One region of the Paenibacillus sp. NRS-1781 genome, then DNA from elsewhere that is predicted to be linked to it. Evidence: riboswitches for the same ligand, from Rfam matches in the RefSeq annotation. Region 1 holds a riboswitch; each other region holds the start of a gene.
The links. Region 1 has a riboswitch for glycine ahead of gcvT (glycine cleavage system aminomethyltransferase GcvT). Riboswitches for the same ligand answer to the same signal wherever they lie in the genome.
Positions count from the first base shown of each region.

Region 2: it holds a riboswitch for glycine, as region 1 does, so the genes downstream of both, ACIFO6_RS22845 (alanine/glycine:cation symporter family protein) here and gcvT (glycine cleavage system aminomethyltransferase GcvT) in region 1, are expected to answer to the same signal.
Region 3: it holds a riboswitch for glycine, as region 1 does, so the genes downstream of both, sdaAB (L-serine ammonia-lyase, iron-sulfur-dependent subunit beta) here and gcvT (glycine cleavage system aminomethyltransferase GcvT) in region 1, are expected to answer to the same signal.

Region 1 is NZ_JBITPI010000006.1:85,823-92,720, forward strand. It holds gene gcvPB (aminomethyl-transferring glycine dehydrogenase subunit GcvPB) at 1-731, opposite strand, end outside; gene gcvPA (aminomethyl-transferring glycine dehydrogenase subunit GcvPA) at 728-2,083, opposite strand; gene gcvT (glycine cleavage system aminomethyltransferase GcvT) at 2,203-3,303, opposite strand; glycine riboswitch at 3,384-3,480, opposite strand; glycine riboswitch at 3,481-3,668, opposite strand; gene gcvH (glycine cleavage system protein GcvH) at 3,969-4,364, shown strand; gene ACIFO6_RS02160 (PTS mannitol transporter subunit IICB) at 4,759-6,237, shown strand; gene ACIFO6_RS02165 (BglG family transcription antiterminator) at 6,320-6,898, shown strand, end outside.
Region 2 is NZ_JBITPI010000076.1:25,558-32,455, forward strand. It holds gene ACIFO6_RS22840 (glycoside hydrolase family 1 protein) at 1-1,008, shown strand, start outside; glycine riboswitch at 1,199-1,275, shown strand; glycine riboswitch at 1,293-1,387, shown strand; gene ACIFO6_RS22845 (alanine/glycine:cation symporter family protein) at 1,547-2,965, shown strand; partial or broken gene ACIFO6_RS22850 (aquaporin) at 3,063-3,393, shown strand; gene glpK (glycerol kinase GlpK) at 3,424-4,917, shown strand; gene ACIFO6_RS22860 (LacI family DNA-binding transcriptional regulator) at 5,176-6,216, opposite strand; gene ACIFO6_RS22865 (ABC transporter substrate-binding protein) at 6,500-6,898, shown strand, end outside.
Region 3 is NZ_JBITPI010000038.1:13,101-19,998, reverse strand. It holds gene ACIFO6_RS14220 (transporter substrate-binding domain-containing protein) at 1-645, shown strand, start outside; gene ACIFO6_RS14215 (amino acid ABC transporter permease) at 664-1,323, shown strand; gene ACIFO6_RS14210 (amino acid ABC transporter permease) at 1,338-1,988, shown strand; gene ACIFO6_RS14205 (hypothetical protein) at 2,065-2,271, opposite strand; glycine riboswitch at 2,695-2,808, shown strand; gene sdaAB (L-serine ammonia-lyase, iron-sulfur-dependent subunit beta) at 3,020-3,709, shown strand; gene sdaAA (L-serine ammonia-lyase, iron-sulfur-dependent, subunit alpha) at 3,699-4,598, shown strand; gene ACIFO6_RS14190 (Ig-like domain-containing protein) at 4,689-6,898, opposite strand, start outside.

The sequences.
Region 1 (6,898 bases):
AGGCCACCCGCTTCATGCACAATCGCGGCAATGTCAGCGATTTGCTTCTCGAACAGCCCGAGCGTGTTCGGGTTGGTCAGCATAAGCGCAGCGGTGTCGTTGCCTACGGCTTGACGCAGCGCGTCCAGATCCACCAGCCCCTGCGGTGTGGAGGGGAGGGTGACCGTTTCGAAGCCTGCCACAGTGGCGCTGGCGGGGTTCGTTCCGTGCGAGGAATCCGGCACGAGCACCTTGGTACGCCGCTCACCACGCGCTTCGTGGTAGGAGCGGATCATCATTAGCCCGGTCCATTCGCCATGGGCGCCCGCGGCGGGCTGAAGGGTGACGGCATCCATGCCGGTTAACGCGGCCAGATCGTTTTGAAGCGTATGGAGCAGCGCCATGGCGCCCTGGATGCTGTCCTCCGGCTGGTACGGATGGATTTTGGCGAAGCCTGCATAACGGGCGACATCCTCGTTCACCTTGGGGTTGTATTTCATCGTACAGGAGCCGAGGGGATAAAATCCGTTGTCCACGCCAAAATTACGCCGTGACAGTGCTGTATAATGTCGAATAACGTCTACTTCGTATACCTCGGGCAATGCCGCAGGCTCGCTGCGCTGCGCATAATCCGGCAAAAGCTCTGCCACCGGACGCCGGGGAACATCGCATTCAGGCAGTGAATAGGCGATACGGCCGGGTCTGCTCAATTCCAAAATGAGCGCCTGATCTTGTCCTGTAGTATGCGTCATAGCAATCCCCCCAAGATGTGTACGAATTGATCGATCTCTTCCTTTGTTCGTTGCTCTGTCACGGCAATCAGGATGTGACCCGCATATTCCTCATAATTCTGGCCCAAATCGTAGCCGCCGATAAATCCGGCGGCAAGCAATTCGGCTTGCAGTTTATTTATATCCGTACTCTCAGGTAACCGCAGGGCAAACTCGTTAAAGGTGGGTGCGGTAAAGGAGGCGGTTATGCCCTTCAATCCAAGTAATTGCTCCAATGCGTAGCGGCTTTTGTGCAGGTTTAGCGCGGCTACTTCCGCGATGCCCTGTCTACCCATGACGGACAAATACACTGAGGCAGATAAAGCGAGCAGTGCCTGATTGGAGCATATATTAGAGGTGGCCTTTTCCCGGCGGATATGCTGTTCCCGTGCCTGCAAGGTCAGCACGAAGCCACGTTTGCCGTTACGGTCTGTGGTCTGGCCCACAATACGGCCGGGGATACGGCGCATATGAGCCTGAGAAACGGCAAAGTAGCCGCAGGTCGGGCCGCCGAGGGAGGAGGAGATGCCAAGCGGCTGCGCGTCTCCTACGACAATATCCGCACCCTGCTTGTCGGGTGCTTCCAGCAGGCCTAACGCCAGCGGATTGGCGCTGACGACCATAAGACCCTTGTGCGCATGGATCAGGTCAGCCATCGGCTTCAGATTTTCTACGGCCCCGAAAAAATTAGGGCTTTGGACCAAAACAGCCGCCGTCTGTTCCGATATGGCTGTCGCTAATGCTTTCATGTCGGTTACACCATCTGCACAGCCGATTTCCACGATATCCAAATCCAGCCCGCGCGCATAGGCGGCTAGCACCTGGCGTGCCTCTGGATGGACGGTCCGCGATACGATGAGCTGCTTGCGGCGGGTGGCAGCGGCGGCCAATGAGCCTGCTTCTGCCAGCGCAGTCGCTCCATCATACATACTGGCATTGGCTACAGCCATGCCTGTTAATTCGCATATATACGATTGGAATTCGAAGATGGCTTGCAGCTCGCCCTGGCTTACCTCCGGTTGATAGGGAGTGTAGGCCGTATAAAATTCCGAGCGTGAAGTGATATGCTGGATAACGGATGGAATATGATGATCGTAAATCCCTGCGCCGAGAAAGCTGGCGTGCGTGTCTGTATTGGCATTTTGCCCGGCCAGTCCTGATAAGTGGCGGGTTAAGGCTCTTTCGTCTAACCGAGAAGACAGGGGCAGCTCCCCCTTATACCGGATCGCCTCAGGAATATCGCTGAATAAATCGTCGATAGACGATGCGCCGACCGCGCGTAGCATTTCGGCTTGATCCTGTTCAGTCATGGGAAGATAGCGATGCTGTTTCATTGGGTCTGGCTCCTTTCAACCAACAAAATCGTAAAAACGTAGAACGATTAACAAATGATTAATAAACGATTGCGAACGGGGCAGCGTTAGTAATGGATCACGATAGTTATAGTATTAAATCAGCGTGGACGTTTATAAAAGGGCGCTGCTACCACCTCGGCGCGCAGGCGCTTGCCACGAATCTCGACCTCCAACGGTGTGGATAGGGAACTGAAACGACTGTCCACTAGAGCCAAACCCAGATTACGCTTTAAGGTGGGCGACTGGGTTCCCGTTGTGACCTCGCCAATGTGCTGTCCTTCCGCAAAAACGGGATAATGGGCACGTGGGATGCCGCGGTCGAGCATTTCCAGTCCGATCAGCTTGCGTGGAATACCTTGTTCTTTCTGACGTTGCAGGGCCTCTCTCCCGATAAAATCCCCCTTATTCAGCTTGACGAAGAAGCCTAAACCAGCTTCCAGTGGGGAAATGGTAGCGGACAACTCCTGTCCGTACAGCGGCAGCCGTGCCTCGAAGCGCAGCGTATCCCTGGCCCCAAGTCCGGCGGGAACCAGACCATGCGGCTCACCGATGCGAAGCAATCCGTCCCACACTGCCGGTGCATCCACAGCGGGCACATAAAATTCAAAACCGTCTTCACCCGTGTACCCGGTGCGGGAGACGAGCGCTTTTGCCCCGAACAATTGCACATCCTCACGGAATCGGAAGGATGCCAGATTCGTAATGTCCACGTCTGTCACGGCTGCGGTAATACGAGCAGCTTCAGGTCCTTGCAACGCCAGCAGTGCTAACGCATCTGATACGTTTTCCAGATGAACGGATGCAGGAGCATGGCGAAGCAGCCAATCCCAATCCTTGTCGATATTGGAGGCATTCACAACGAGCATGTAACGCTCCGACCCTTTACAGTAAACAAGCAGGTCGTCTACTACACCTCCATCCGGGTAACACAGGAGAGAGTATTGGGCCTGACCTGGCTCCAACTGACTGACATCGTTCGTCGTCACCTGTTGCAGAAATGCTTCGGCTTCCTGGCCTTCGACCAAGAATTCACCCATATGCGATACATCGAACATTCCCGCACGTTGTCGGACGGCCTCATGCTCCTTTTGAATGCCACTGAACTGTACAGGCAGCTCCCAGCCGCCAAAATCAATGCAACGAACCCCCGGCAGCGTGCCGTAGGAGGAATACAGCGGCGTTTTTCGCAAGTTAGTCATTTTTTCACTCCTATCCAGTGTGATCAGCTAAACAAAAAAGACAGGCCGAAAAAAACGTATGGACCGCAGTCCACACACTTTTTTTCAGCTCTGTCCTTGATACCTGAGAGTTACCCCGGTGCGTACCAGGTTTCCCCTTGGGTGATCCGCCTGTATGGCGAATGCTCTCCAGAGATGCGTCCGGCAGAGGTCCTTTTGCCTGAGAGATTCACCTGCGGTGCAGGTTTACTCCTTCGGCGCTGCCCTTGGATCAGCTAAACGTCATCCGGCCCTGCCGGTAACAGCTTGATTCCACTCGCTGGCTACCTTGTTTTCACAGGCGGCAACAGCTAGCGAGTTTTGGCAGTCTCTCCCTCCACGTTCATCCGCGTTTACAGTTATCGGGTATTTCCAAAAGCACTTGTTATAACCCATTAATACGCAAATTTATTCGAAATGTCAACAAAAATGTCATGAAAAACATTATTAAAAACATTTTATTCATAAATAAGGTTATGTAAGCGTTTGTTATATCCTGTCGTATTTTTAGTTAGAACGATATATGGAGAAATGTGAAATATTTTTGTTAGTATTATTGACATGAGAGTTCTTGTTGTCATAATCTTAACCTGTCACAGACGGGTAGGCGAAACGATGTAATCCATATGGAAGCGAGGCGGAGCAGGATGAGTGAAGTGAAGCAGCAATTGTGGTACACAGAGGAACACGAGTGGGTTCAGCGCACAGAGGATGGAACGGTACGAATCGGTATTACGGACTTTGCACAGCATCAACTGGGGGATATCGTTTTTGTGGAGCTGCCTGGGGAGGGAGCAACGATTGAGCAGGGGGCAGAGATTGGTACTATTGAATCGGTAAAGACAGTATCCGACCTGTTCGCTCCGGTGACGGGAACGGTGTTGAAGGTGAATGAAGCGCTGGAAAGCACGCCTGAGCTGGTGAACGAGTCTCCCTATGAAAAAGGCTGGATGATCGAAGTGGAGCTTGGAGAAGATGTAGAGAAAGCACTAAGCAAGCTGCTGTCTGCGGATCAGTACGAGCAATTGACTGCCAATGAGTAATAATGGGGCAAATTAGGTTGGATAACTGAATAAGAGTGGCGTTTGTCCGCTCTGTTTTGTATAAAAATAGTCGCGATGATTGGGCATAGCGGCTATTTTTTGCTGTCTTTTTTGGAAAGCGTAATTACGTTCTTTTATCTTTTTTAGAGGATAGATCTCATACATAAATTGTACTGATGACAGGATGGTTTTTCGACTAAACACTCATGTTACAGGCCATATTAAGAGGAATTATGCAGAAGGATTTCGCGCCTGTTTACCTTAAATTTAAATGTTGTCATCAATGTTCATGACGAAAGTACGTTTTCATTTCGTTGATGAAGATAGCGTTGTCATTTAGTATGAATTTTAAGAAAAGGTAGTGATGCTTTTTACCTATAAGGAGGATATGAATATGAGCACAGTGGACGCAAAGTCCAATTCAAACGGAGGCGCGCGCGTTGCCGTACAGCGTTTTGGCCGTTTTCTCAGTGGTATGGTTATGCCCAATATGGGGGCCTTTATCGCGTGGGGATTGATCACGGCACTCTTTATTCCGACCGGATGGTTTCCGAATGAGGGTTTTGCACAACTGGTTGATCCGATGAAAAATTATTTGCTGCCACTGCTGATCGGTTATACGGGTGGCACCATGATTCACGGACAGCGCGGAGGTGTGATCGGGGCCATTATGACGATGGGTGTCATTGTCGGGGCGGACATTCCGATGTTCCTCGGCGCGATGGTAGCGGGTCCGCTGGCTGCATGGATATTGAAGAAATTCGACAAAGCGATTGACGGCAAAGTTAAATCAGGGTTTGAAATGCTGGTCAATAACTTCTCAGCAGGGATTATCGGGGCGATTTTAGCGTTGCTTGCCCATGTGGCAATCGGACCGTTTGTACAAATTATCAGTCAAGTGTTGTCAGCAGGGGTACAGTTCCTCGTGAACGCAGGGCTTTTGCCGCTCGTCAACCTCATTATTGAGCCCGGAAAAGTGTTATTTCTAAACAACGCACTGAACCACGGAGTATTGAGTCCGATTGCGCTGGAGGAGGCTTCAAGAACAGGCAAATCCGTTTTGTTCATGCTTGAATCCAACCCTGGACCGGGGCTCGGTATTTTGCTGGCCTATTGCCTGTTTGGTAAAGGTTCTGCGAAGTCGTCGGCTCCCGGCGCGGTCATCATTCACTTTTTCGGCGGGATTCATGAAATTTATTTCCCTTATATTTTGATGAAGCCGATTCTGATTCTTGCTGCTATAGCAGGGGGCATGGTGGGAACGTTCTGTTTCATGCTGACAGGTGCCGGACTGGTTGCAGCTCCTTCACCGGGTAGTATCATCGCTTATTTCCTGATGACGCCAAAAGGCGGATATTTGCCAATGCTGAGCGGTGTGATTGCTGCTGCGGTCGTATCGTTTGCTGTGGCTGCGGTATTACTCAAGACAGGTAAGCAAAAAGGAGAGGGGCTTGAGGAAGCGGCATCCCGTATGAAGGATATGAAGACTCAAAGCAAAGGTGCAAGCGAAAACGCCGCTGTAACGGAAGATAACCGCGAAGCTGATCTTGCTGCCAAGATTGCCGAAGTTCAAACGGTCAAGGATAAATCAGATGTCAACAAGATCGTCTTTTCCTGTGATGCAGGTATGGGCTCAAGCGCTATGGGCGCCTCGATTTTACGCAAAAAAATGAAGCAGGCGGGTGTGGATGTTACGGTAACAAACACGGCAATCAGTGAGATTCCGCAGGATACGGATATTGTCATTACGCAAAAAACGTTGACAGACCGGGCTAAAACGGTAGCTCCCAATGCTGAGCACATTTCTATTGACAATTTCCTGAAAAGTCCTGAATACGAAGCGCTGGTGGAACGTCTGAAATCCGATTCTTAATCCCCTGTAGTAGTCAGGCCGCCTGTGTGCAGTAGGTATGTTCTGCGGAAGGGATGAGCTTGGGAAGGAACGGTATGCGTTTATGAATATTACGAAACGACAACGTGACATCGTGGAATATCTTCTGGAGCAGTCCCAAGAGGTAACAGCCGGGGAAATTGCCACGAAGATTAATGTCAGCACAAGGACGGTTCACCGGGAGCTCAGTGCAGTCGAGCATTGGTTAGCGGCTCATGCGGTAAAGCTGGAGAAAAAATCAGGGATTGGTATCTATGTGGATGCCGACCCGGCTCAGCTTGTATGTCTGCGGGAGCAATTGATGCATACGAAGTCGGACGAATATTCGGCTGAGGAAAGAAAGATCGTGGTTCTCTGTATGCTGCTGGATACACAGGAGCCGATCAAGCTGCTGGCGCTGGCTGCTGATTTGAAGGTCGCAGTAACTACGGTCAGTCATGATCTGGACGAATTGCAAGGCTGGATCGTGGAACGGGGACTCGTGCTTGTGCGCAGACGCGGGTACGGCGTCGAGATTACAGGCCGGGAGACGGACAAAAGACGGGCGATTTCCGAGCTGGCTCTAGAGTATTTGGATGAATCGGATCTGTTTTCCAGCCGGGAGGAGCTTCGTCCTGTGACACGTGTCGCTGACAAGTTGCTG
Region 2 (6,898 bases), on a different contig from region 1:
CTAGGTCTGACACAGAAATATAATGGCTGGCTTGGTCGTGAAGTGGTACAACACTACGTCAATTATGCCGAAACGGTGTTTACACGTTATAAGGATAAAGTGAAGTACTGGCTGACTTTTAATGAGATCAATGTGATGACGATGAGTCCGTTCACAGGTGGTGGTGTGGTCATTGACCGTGTAGATAACAAGCAACAAGCCATCTATCAAGCCCTGCATCACCAGTTTGTGGCGAGCGCATTGGCGACAAAACGAGGACATGAGATTATTCCTGGCTCTCAAATCGGCTGTATGCTGGCTCGTATGGAAAGCTATGCACATACGTGTAACCCGGAGGATGTGCTGAAAAGTCAGCATGAAAACCAGATGAATCTGTTCTTTACGGATGTACATGCCCGTGGGGAATATTCAAATTATATGAACCGTTATTTTGAAGAAAATAATATTGTTTTGCACACAGAACCCGGCGATGCCGAGATTCTGAAAAACAACACGGTCGATTACATCTCATTCAGCTATTACATGACCTTGACTGTCTCGGCAGGTCCGGAAGGTGAGAAGGCAGCGGGGAACCTGATTGGAGGCGTGAAAAATCCGTATTTGCAATCCTCTGACTGGGGCTGGCAGATTGATCCGATCGGCCTGCGTGTTACGCTGAACACATTATATGACCGCTATCAAAAGCCGCTGTTCATCGTGGAAAACGGCTTGGGTGCATATGACAAGGTGGAAGAAGACGGCTCCATTCACGACACGTATCGCATTGATTATTTGCGCCAGCATATTGCCCAAATGAAGGAAGCGATTACGGACGGTGTGGATTTGATTGGTTACACCAGTTGGGGGCCTATCGACCTTGTGAGTATGTCTACTTCCGAAATGTCCAAGCGTTACGGATTTATTTATGTTGATATGGACGATGACGGTAACGGAACACTGAAGCGCTCCAAGAAGGACTCTTTTGACTGGTACAAAAATGTAATTGTCACTAACGGAGAAGAACTGTAATCCAAGTTAACTGAATATAACCCAATATGGTCTGGGGGTGGGTGCGGCTGAGAACATCATGAGGATGAATTCGGCCAAGTCCGCCCTTATTTTATAGGCTCGTCCTAAAAAAACGAAACACCTTCACAAATTTTTCACTTGTAAAAAGCTGAAAGTTTTCTGTATAATAAAAACAATTTCATATGTCTGGTTGATGTTTGCGGGAGATGGAACGTAAGTTCCGACCGAAGGGGCAAAACTCTCAGGTGCTTGGGCTGATTACAGCAACAAGCGGGACCGTAAACGGACAGAACTCTGGAGAGACCCTTAATTGGGCGCCGAAGGTGCACCGCAGATATCATCTGCTTAAACTCTCAGGCAAAAGGACAGAGACGCGAATAACCTGTGACAGGGGATGCCCTAGGCTTTTTTATGAGCTGTTAGTGGCTGAATCCTGCACAAGATGGTTGTATTTTTTCGTGCCTTTAACCTCTCCAGGAGTCGAATCAGCGGATTTGACTCTTTTTTGTTTTTTAATATGCTAGAGGAGCGGGTTGAAATGAATTTGGTACATGTGCTAGAAATGATTGACAGCTGGATGTGGGGAGCGCCGCTTCTAATTCTCGTCATGGGCACTGGGTTGTGGCTAACGATCCGTCTGAAGCTACTTCAGGTTGTTCGATTGCCCCTGGCGCTCAAGCTAATTGGTAAAGCGCCGGATGAAGGCAGCGGGGATGTCAGTAGCTTTGGAGCATTGAGTACAGCACTCGCAGCTACTGTAGGTACAGGAAGTATCGTTGGCGTTGCGACTGCGATCAAACTGGGTGGACCCGGCTCATTATTTTGGATGTTGGTTGCAGCTTTTTTCGGAATGGCAACCAAATACGCGGAAGGATTATTATCCGTTAAATACCGTGTTAAAGACCGGAACGGACAATTTTCGGGTGGACCCATGTATTATATTGAAAAAGGGCTTGGCCGCCGTTTCAAGCCGCTGGCGATGTTGTTTGCCTTTTCTGGTATTCTTGTAGCGCTATTTGGAATCGGTACTTTTCCGCAAGTAAAGGCTATCGTTTCTTCTACGGAAAGTAGCTTTGGAATACCAACAGTAGTTACAGCAATCGTTATTTCCGTGTTAACGGCTGTTGTAACGATTGGAGGACTCAAAAGTATTGCCAAGGTATCCACAAAGATCGTTCCATTCATGTCGGGGCTCTATATCGTAGTTTGTTTAATCGTTCTCATTAAGTTTGCAGGAGAGCTGCCTCATGCGATCGCTTTAGTATTGCAAGGGGCTTTCTCGACCACATCCGCGACTGGTGGTTTTGCCGGAGCCACGATTATGCTGGCGATGCGAAGCGGGGTAGCCAGAGGTATTTTTGCCAATGAGGCCGGACTGGGCAGTGCACCAATTGCAGCCGCAGCTGCCAAAACCAAATGGCCTGCGGAGCAAGGGCTAATATCCATGACAGGCGTATTTATCGATACGATGATTATTTGTAATCTGACAGGGTTTACGTTGCTAGTTACAGGAATATGGAGTGGAAATGATGATGGAGGTCTGATGACCCAGCATGCGTTTTCCAGTGCCTTTCCGGCTGGGGCAGAGCTCGTGACGATTAGCCTTATTTTATTTGCGTTCACAACGATACTTGGCTGGAACTACTACGGGGAGCGCTGCGTTGAATATTTGCTTGGGGTCAAGTGGATTAAACCGTATCGCTATCTATTCATCGCTCTGGTAGCAGGAGGCGCGTTCATCAAGCTGGAAGCCATTTGGCTGCTGGCAGATATCTTTAACGCCATGATGGCCTTCCCGAACTTGATTGCACTGCTTGGCTTGTCGGGAATTGTAGTTGCTGAGACCCGTACCTATATGGATTCCCTGTACCCCAACAAGAAAAAGGGAATGCTTGCCGGTGCCAGTGCCGGAGCAGCCATAGACATAGAAGAAAAAGGACAAACAGTCAACTCATAAAGGAGTGTCCCTCAGCCACTACAGGTTGGGAGGACACTTCTTTTTTTACTGTAAATATCGTCTTATTCAAGCTCTTTTGATGTTATTGTTGTGGGCTATGACTGGATTCCAAGGGCTTCGGCAAGGCGGGCGGCTAAAAGTCATTGTGGGTTTTCTGGTTGTCAGCATCGGCTTGTCCTTGGGCGGGACGACAGGTTATGCTATTAATCCGGCTAGAGATTTGGGGCCGCGTCTTGTGCATTGGTTGCTGCCGATTGTAGGGTCATTGTTTGGGGGCGCTTTCGAGGGTTGTTTTACCAGATCGTATTTAAAGGGAATATGACTCCAGCTTTTGGATTGTGCTGGGTATGATTGTAGTAGTGCTTATGGTTACCTTTCGTTTCAGCCGTACTTATAAAAGTGATAAAGCTCATAAAATGACAGCATAAAATGGTTTCATTACAGGGGGGAGATTAACGATGGAAAAATATATTTTGTCACTGGATCAGGGAACAACCAGCTCAAGAGCGATTTTGTTCAACAGTAAAGGGGATGTGGTGTACTCGGCTCAGCGGGAGTTTCCGCAATACTTTCCTCATCCCGGCTGGGTGGAACAGAATGCGAATGAAATCTGGAGCTCCATTCTGGGGGTCATTGCATCCTGTCTATCCGAATCCGGTGTAAAAGCGAAGCAGATTGCCGCCATCGGCATTACCAATCAGCGTGAGTCGGTAGCGGTGTGGGACAAAAATACAGGACTACCTGTGTATAACGTACTTGTATGGCAGTCACGCCAAACCTCGGAAATCTGCGAAGAACTGAAGCAGCAAGGGCATGAAGAGCTATTCCACAGTAAAACAGGGCTGTTGATTGACCCGTATTTCTCTGGCACAAAAGTGAAGTGGATACTGGACCATGTAGAAGGTGCGCGCGAAAAGGCGGAACGAGGCGACTTGCTGTTCGGTACGATTGATTCGTGGCTAATCTGGAAGCTGTCCGGCGGCAAGGCGCATGTGACCGACTATTCCAACGCAGCCAGAACGCTGATGTATAATATTTATGAGCTAAAGTGGGACGAAGAGCTATTGGACATTCTAGGTGTGCCAAAAAACATGCTGCCTGAGGTACGGCCTTCTTCCGAGGTATACGCGCACACCGTGGATTATCATTTCTTTGGTCAAAATATACCGATTGCTGGCGCAGCAGGTGACCAGCAGGCGGCTCTATTTGGTCAGGCTTGTTACGAAAAAGGGATGATCAAAAGTACTTACGGCACAGGTTGCTTCATGCTGATGAACACGGGCGATCAACCCGTGGAATCCAAGCACGGACTCATTACAACCATCGCTTGGGGGCTGGAGGAAGGCAAGGTGCAATATGCGCTGGAGGGGAGTGTCTTTGTAGCGGGCTCGGCGATCCAGTGGCTTCGTGACGGTCTGCGCATGTTCCGTGAAGCCAAAGACAGCGAAGCCTATGCAGCCCGCGTGTCCTCTTCGGAAGGGGTGTATCTGGTACCTGCTTTTGTCGGACTGGGCAGTCCGTACTGGGATAGTGAGGTGCGTGGAGCGATGTTTGGCCTGACACGGGGTACCACGAAAGAACATTTTATTCGTGCAACACTGGAGGCACTTGCTTACCAGACGAAAGACGTGCTTGCCGCGATGGAAATTGACTCCGGCATTGCCGTGAAGACGTTGCGAGTGGATGGGGGAGCCGTGCTGAACAATTTTCTGATGCAATTCCAGAGCGATATTCTGGATGCCACAGTAGAGCGGCCTGTGATCCATGAGACGACGGCACTGGGAGCCGCATGTCTGGCAGGCTTGGCGATTGGATATTGGAAGAGCATGGATGAACTGCGCAAGCGTGTGAGGGTGGAGCGATCTTTTGCCCCCGCTATGGATGAAGAAACGCGCAGCAGCTTGTATGAGGGCTGGAAAAAGGCCGTGAACGCGACGATGGCCTACAAGTAACAGCTTAAATGAAGGGTCTCTTCTGGAGCAACGCAATGTCTTTTTCGGTTACATGTAAGACAGTTGAATAGGGCGTTATATTTTATCCGCTCCACCACTGTTGTTTACTCTAAATAAAACTTAAATGCCCCGTAAGATGGATACTTTCTCTCAAAGTGTCCATCTTACGGGGCACAGGCATGTAACACGATGGTGACTCCCTTTTTTGCTAAAGAGTTATAGAAAGCTGACGCACTCTTTGAGATACGCATGGATATGCTAGCCCTGAACCATCGTATGGTTCCAATTTTGCATCGCTCCGCAGGAACTGCGAATGACTAGCTCCGGTTCTACTTTAATACATTTCGTTTCCATTTGTTTATTCATCAGGTCAAATAGCACCATAGCAGCTAGTCGGCCTATTTTTTGTTTATCTTGTTTTACAGTGGTCAGTGGAGGATCGGTGTAGCGACAGGCTTCTATATCATCACATCCCACCACAGCAATATCCTCGGGTACCCTCAAGCCGCTTTCCTTGAAAGCACGGATGGCACCAAAGGCAAGCAGGTCGGTAGCCGCAAAAATAGCCCTTGGCAAATTTCCTTGCTGTATCCACGCCTTCGCAATCTGGTATCCATCTTCCGCCGCGTAGTCCTTAGCATACACGATCCATTCGGGTCTGACATCAAGACTAAACCGTTTTAGTGAAGCAATAAAGGCTTCTTCTCTCTCCTTAATCACCAGGGAGGGGCGTTCGATGCCTATAAAACCCATATCGCGGTAGCCATTCATGTAAAAATGCTCAACAACCTTCATTGAGATCTTTTGATTATCGGACATAATATAGCAGGAACTGGCTCCGGTTAGTTCAATATCGACACCGATGCAGGGAATGGGGCTGGCATCGAGATCAAAAACGCTCTTCTCCACTTCATCTCCGGCAATAATAATGCACCCGTCCACTGAAAAATATTTTGAACGAGCCAAATAGTCCTCTCCATTGTCCAGAAATTTTTCATTCGAAAAAAACAGCAGGTCGTAACCGAGCAAGCCAATCTGTTTTTTGAAGACATTAATGATATCTACAAAAAAAGGATGGCTAAAATCGACATTCAGCTTGCCAGCGAATATAACGCCTACCACATTTGATTTTTTGGTAGCAAGCGTTTTAGCCGAGGAGGAGGGTCTGTAGCCTGTTTCCTCCATAATTTTAAGCACCCGCTGCCGGGTTTCCTCACTGATATCCGTGTAATTATTTATAATTTTCGAAACCGTTGCTACAGAAACGCCTGCCATATTTGCTATTGTTTTTATATTCATGAAATCCTCCAAAACTAAACTGGTTTAGTTGAATTGACCTTGTATTCTAAATCTAATGATTACTCGTATTCTATGCTACCTTATAGAGGAGAGTCAACAGTGCTTTTAGGATATGTTTTAATATATTATGGGAAAATAAGTTTAATTTAGCGGTGGTTCATGTTTTTTTTGATATTTCACAAATCTCTATTTACAAAAACAGATCATTCGTTACATAATGGTAAATGTAAATAACGAAACTGCTTTCGTAACGTATTCTAAAATGATATGGGGGGATTCTGCAATGCTAAAAAAGAGTTTATTTTTACTTCTTGTAACCGCTTTAATCTTGGTATTGGCCGCTTGCGGTAAAGGTAGCGGAACTGCACAGGAGGGGAATAAAAAGGTCACGTTAAAGATTATTCATTGGCAGCAGGAAAATATTAATAACTATATAAAGGAATTTAACAAAAAATTTGAAGAGAAGTATCCAGATGTTCAGGTGGAGTATACGACAGTTCCTGCTGACTCGACGTATGATCAATTGATGCAAACGCGTATGAATGCTGGTTCATCCGGTGATGCAGACATTATTCCTTTGAAATTCAGCTTCGTAGGCGCTCCGCAGGAATGGTCCAAGGGAGCAGCAGATCCGATGTGGAAGCAATGGATTGACGGAGGACTAATAGCCGATCTGTCGGAT
Region 3 (6,898 bases), on a different contig from region 1:
TTCGGTCTGAAAGACCCGGCTAGCGGGAAAGTAGAAGGCTTTGATATCGACATTGCCAAGGCGGTAGCCAAACATATTTTTGGAGACGAAACCAAGCTTGAATTGAAGGAAGTCACGTCCAAGACACGAATCACCTTGCTGCAAAACGGAGACATCGACGCCATTATCGCAACCATGACCATTTCGGACGAACGTAAAAAGCAGGTCGATTTCAGCGACGTCTACTTTAACGCCGGGCAATCCCTGCTCGTGAAAAAAGGAAGCCCGATTACCGGTCTGGAGTCCCTGACCCCGGCTACCAAGGTACTCGCAGTTAAAGGCTCCACCTCCGCCAAAAATATCCGCGAAAAAGCACCCAAAGCGACTATACTGGAGTTCGAAAACTACCAGGATGCATTCAACGCACTCAAGGCAGGTCAAGGTCAGACGTTGACCACCGATAACTCTATTCTGCTCGGCATGCAACAGCAAGATCCGAATTACACCCTCGTAGGCGGAAACTTCACTGAGGAACCTTACGGCATTGCGGTGAAGAAGGGACAAACGGAATTGCTGCAAGCCATTAACGATACGCTCAAGGAGCTGAAAAGCAACAGTGAATACGATAAGCTCCACGAGCAATGGCTTGGGGTTAAACCCGAATAATGGGGGTGTCATCCGCAGATGCTTACTTTTGATATCAACGTACTTTTCGACCATAGCGACCGCTTCATAGAAGGCTTGCTTCATACCGTTCAAGCCAGTGTCATTGCCTTGATCGGAAGCTTTATTCTGGGAGCGATCATCGCCATCCTCCGAATCGCTCCCTTTCAATGGATGAACTGGATTGGCACCGTCTACGTAGAGGTCATTCGTAATATCCCGTTGCTGATCGTTGTATTGTTTTTTTATCTGGGACTTCCTACTTTGGGTGTTCCTTTGGATGGTTTTGTGTCTGGAACGCTTGGCTTGACCGTATACACCGCCTCCTTTATTGCAGAAGCGATACGTGCCGGCATCCAGTCTGTATCAAAGGGGCAATTCGAAGCCGCACGCTCCTCCGGGCTGAGCTACAACCAGACGATGATCAGTATTATTTTGCCACAAGCGATTAAAATTGTACTGCCTGCGATTGGCAACCAGTTCATCAATCTGGTCAAAAACTCTTCCGTACTGGCCATAGTAGCGGGACTGGACCTGATGTATTATTCGGATCTGATTAACTCGGATACCTTTATGCCCATCACCGTCTATGCCATCACAGCGTTGCTATACCTTACCTTGACGGTTCCACTTAGCTTTCTTGTCCTGTATATGGAACGTCGTCTGTCCAAAACATCCTGAGGAGGGAAGCCCGTATGGATTTCAGCGGCTTGTTTGTATGGCCTAATGTGCGTTTTATACTGGAGGGCTTCCTGCTAACGCTGGAGGTCTCCGTTTATTCCATCATATTCAGCTTCGTGCTTGGTATCGTGTTTGGAATCCTGCGCTATACGCGTTTACCTGTCATTTCACAAGTAGCGGCCTTTTTAATCGATCTGATTCGCAATCTTCCGTTATTGCTCATTATCTTCTTCATCGGTATGGTCTTACCGTCCATCGGCCTGTCCATTTCGCTCAAATGGGCAGCTATTACGGGCCTGTCGATCTTTGAGGGGGCCATGATCGCCGAGATTGTCCGTAGCGGCTTGAACTCCGTCCATAAAGGACAGATTGAAGCCGCACGGTCCTCCGGGCTGAGCTATTCCAGAACGTTATGGCATATCATTCTGCCACAAGCGCTCCGCCGCATGGTGCCACCTATCGTCAGCCAGTTCATTTCCCTGCTCAAGGATACTTCTCTCGCGGTCATTATCAGTCTGCCGGAGCTGACGCATAACATTCAGATTGTTGGCGGTCAAAATCAGTCCTTCGTCATTCCTGCTCTGCTATTCGCCGCCTTCTTGTACTTCGCTGTTAATTACAGCATGTCGCTGCTTGCACGCAGGCTGGAGGTGCGCACTCATTAGCATTCAGCACGCGTAGCATGATCAGGGCTGCCGCCAGCCTGAACGTTTTGTCAGCACAATGCCAAGGTCCATCCGGTTATCCAGCTCCAGCAAAGTGATACCGATCCGCAAGCTTCCATTGAGGTGCGAAGCTCCTCAATGGAAGCTTGCGCCTGCTGTAGGTCCTTGAGCGCATGAGGGGGTTGACCGTCAGATCCAGATGGTCGACTGCGGGGTAATATTCATCCTTAATGCCAAAAGATACCGTTAACCCTTTGATTTCCAACACCGGCTCGCTACTCAATGTATATGCTTCCTCCATTCTCCATGGTCTTGTCCTGCTTATGCGCACCACGCTTGATGTTAAACCTCTCATGAACATTACACACCGATTTAGTCGGAATAATTTGAACTTATCCTATCACCAGTATATGGATATATCAATTAAGAATAGACTATCACGATCATTGAAAAAACCAACCACAGATTAATTTTCAGCACCAAAAATAACCGGAGATGCAGCTTCTTCCGTACTCATGCCTTTGGCTGGATTGGAATAGGCTCCATGCTTTGGTGCTGAAGCGCTTCTGCTACCGTCAACGCGCCCTCTGCCTTGACCTGGCCGAATGGAACGAAGAGTCCTAAATTATGTAAAATCCCAACCTGTGATTGACACCAGGCATGGCATACATTACGCTTAGGAGGAAATGTTGAACGGTATACGCGAATGAAGATGACGGGAGAGCCTGTCTGGGAATCACATCCCGGCAGCACCGAAGGAGCAAGACGTCAGCACCCGGCTGGCGGATAATCTCTCAGGTCCATGTATCGTCATCTGACGCAACTCTGGAGAGAGCGCAAGCCACCCAAGGGGTAAGGCGGGTATGACACCGTACGAAACTCTCAGGTAACGAGGACAGAGATAAGGGAAATTTCCTTATCCTGTCCTTTTTTGTACTCACATGCTGCGTCAGCATTAGAAGCCGTCACACCCGCGCAAAGGCGCGGCAGCACCATATACTATGGTATTCAAACATACAGGGGGCCACACCATGCGTTTCAAGGATGTATTTTCTATTATCGGTCCGGCTATGACCGGACCCTCCAGCTCACATACCGCTGGCGCGGTGCGGCTCGCACGTGTTGCCCGGCACTGGCTCGGTGTGCAACCTGACCGTACCCGCATGACGCTGTACGGCTCATTTGCCGATACGTACAAGGGACACGGCACAGACCTGGCACTCATTGCCGGACTGCTGAATTACGATACAGACGACTACCGGATTCCAGATGCCGAGCAATGTGCAGAGCAGGCCGGGATGGAAGTAGAGTTGGCTGTCAGCGGACTGCCCGCCCCTCATCCGAATACGGTCCGCTTCGAGCTATGGAAGGGTGAAGATCAACGCACGCTGCTAGGCTCCTCCATCGGCGGCGGAAACATTCATGTTCAGCAGCTCAACGAATTCCGGGTCAACCTAACCGGAGAGCTGCCTACGCTGGTGCTTCTCCACTCGGATAAGCCCGGAACATTGGGCGCGGTGACTTCGGCGCTGGGCGCAGCTGACATTAACATTGCCTACATGCACGTGGATCGCAAAGGCCGGGATGGCGAAGCGCTCACTGCCATTGAAACAGATAGTCCCGCTCCGGCTAAATTAATTGCAGAGCTGCGAGCTTTGCCTCATATGTATGAAATCAAAATGATTAACTTGAAAAAAGGAGCTGAATCCGATGCGGTTTAGCCATCTGCATGAATTAGGTGCCTTGTGCGCCGAGGAATCCACTACGATTGGGCGCATGATGATCAAGGAACAGGTGCAAGAGACGAACACACCAGAGGAAGAAATCCTCCGCCAAATGTCTGATTATTACGAAGTCATGAAGGAAGCCGTTCATCGCGGGCAAACACAGGACACTGTATCCCGCAGCGGATTGACGGGCGGCGACGGCAAACGCCTGACGGAATATTTGCGCGCAGGAGAAACCTGCTCCGGCGATGCCTCGGTACTCGCCATGGCGTATGCCCTCTCCGTATCGGAGGTCAATGCGTCCATGGGTCGCATTGTCGCCACGCCCACCGCAGGCTCATGCGGAGTCATCCCCGGCGTGTTCATCAGCGCGCAGGAGCGATTCGGCTGGGATGACGAGCATATGGTGCGCGGACTGTTCGCCGCTGGAGCGATTGGCTACGTCATCGCCAACAATTCCTTCATCTCCGGTGCGGAGGGAGGCTGTCAGGCCGAGATTGGCTCAGCCATCGGGATGGCCGCAGGGGCCATGGTCGAGCTGCGCGGCGGTACGCCAGACCAGGCCATCCATGCAGTAGGCCTCGCGCTCAAAAACACGCTCGGCCTGATTTGCGACCCCGTCGCCGGACTCGTGGAGATTCCGTGCATCGTGCGCAACGGGCTGGGAGCCGTGACCGCGCTTGCCGCTGCGGATATGGCTCTGGCGGGTGTGCGCAGCGCCATCCCGTCTGACGAAGTCATCGACGTGATGCTCGAAGTCGGCAGCGCGATGCCATCCAAGCACCGCGAGACAGCCAAGGGCGGCCTGGCCCAAACGCCGACCGGCAAGCGTCTGACGGAGTCGCTTACGCGCAACATACCAGCCAAGAAGGATAAGTCATAGCTTCTAAGCGGTAGTGCCACCGAATATCCTTCTTAAAGCAAAGGGGCGTCCCATTGCCATTTCCATGGCTTTTGGGACACCCCTTTTTTCTTACTGTACGTTCACCTGTACCTTCGTCGTTTTTCCTGCATATTTCACGGTAATCACAGCTTTACCTTTACCCTGTGCCTTAATGCTGCCGTCTTTGACTGTGGCAACAATAATTCGGGACGAGGACCAGACTGCCGGCTTGGATACATCCTTCTCCGACTCATCCTTATACGTAGCTGTAGCCGTAACCTTGGCTACCTGTCCTGCTTTCAAATTCAGCGAGACTTCGTCGGTTTGCAGATATTTAAGCGTATCGACATCCACAGGTACGGTGATATATTTCCCGCCAAACTTCGCTTGAATATTGGTTTTACCGTAGCCTACCGCGGTAACCTGGCCCTTTTTGACTGTAGCTACCTTATAATTTAACGTTTTCCATTCGGCTTGGGCCGTAACGTCCTTTTCTTTGCCATCACTGGATTTGACCACAATTGCGATGGTTTTTTGATCTCCGGATTTAAGCGATAGCGCGATAGCATCTGCCTCAATCTGTTGCGCTACATCCACTTCTACTGTAAATGTAATGCTTTGCTTGCCATAAGAAGCTGTAACAGTAGCCTTACCACTGCCATTCGCTTTGATCAAGCCCTCGCTAACCTCGACCACCTTCACACTGCTGGTAGTCCAGGTCGCATCCTTGGTTACATCTGTTTTTGTACCGCCGCTCTTGACGCCTGTTACTTTCAACTGCTTCGTTTCCTGGGCACCCAGCGCAATCACGCGTGTGTCTGTTTCCAAACGGTCTACGAGACCGACTTGTACATTAATAGTCAGCTTTTTGCCATTATAAGTGGCGGTAACAACCGCCTTACCCGCTGCTTTACCCGTAATGGTTCCTTTGGACACCGAAGCAACATCCGCCGCACTTGAAGTCCATTCTGCATCCTGTGTCACATCTTCCTTACGACCATCCGCATACGTAGCGGTCAGAGTAGCAACATAATCCTCATCAATATCAATCGTTGCTGTTTTGGAGGACAGGGACAGGTCACCAGGCACATTCACAGATACCGTCGCTGTGACTGTTTTGCCGCCATAGGAAGCTGTGATTGTAGCCTCACCTGTTTTATAGCCCGTTACTTCACCCTTGCTGACAAAAGCAATATCTTCATTGCTGGACTTCCACTCTGCCTTATCCGTGATATCTTCTTCCACACCTGTTACATACGTCGCGGTCAGCTTGAGCTTTTTGGATTCCTTGGCATTCAGGCTCAGCTTGTCCTCACTCAAATTCAGATATCTGGAGGTTTCTACGTCTGTCTTAATCGAAACCGTCTTATCACCATACTTAGCGGTCACCGTAGCCGAACCCGCTCCAATGGCCATAATCGTTCCTTTATTCACTGTCGCAATTTTTTCATCGCTTGTGGACCATGTAGCTTTATCTGTGATATCCGTTACCGTTCCATCTGGGTACACCGCAGAAACCTGTATTTTCTTGGATTCATCCAAACGGAGAAAAATACTGGATTCGCTGGCTTTCAGCTTATTCGTTTGATCGACATCCACCGAAATGGTAGCAGACATCGTACCATATTTACCTGTAATCGTCGCTTTACCTGCGCTGTAGCCGGTAATGGTGCCTTTCAGCACATCCGCTACGGCTGCATTGCTGGAGCTCCACTCGGCAGACTCAGTAACATCCTGCACCGTTCCATCCGGGAAGGTCGCCGTCAATTTGACCTTCTCGGTATCCTTCAGCAAAAGGGAAGCCTCAGATGGACTGACATCCAAGCGTTTAACCTGTTCTACCTGCACAGCAATCGTTACGGTTTGTTGACCGTATACGGCCTTAATGTTGGCTGTACCTGCTCCCTGAGCGGTAACCAATCCGTTAACTACGGTTGCTACCTTCTGGTTATCCGAGGTCCAGGTAGCATCGCCCGAAACCTGAGCAGTTGTATTATCACTGTAAGTCGCTGTCAGATTAATCTGTCCTGTGCCGCTTGAACGCAAGCTCAAGCTTTGTACACTGGATGTGAGCGCCTTAACCTTTTTCGTTACATGTACCTGAACCGATTGTATCTTATCTTTATAGGTCGCAACCACAGTCGCATCCCCTTCGCCCTTACCTGAAACCGTACCGTTATATACCGTAGCAATAGCAGTATTATCACTTTTCCAATCCGTGCTTACCGTTACATTTGAAGTCGTCCCATCGGCATAAATAGCCGTAGCCGTCAACGCAGCCGCATCCCCCTGCTGCACAG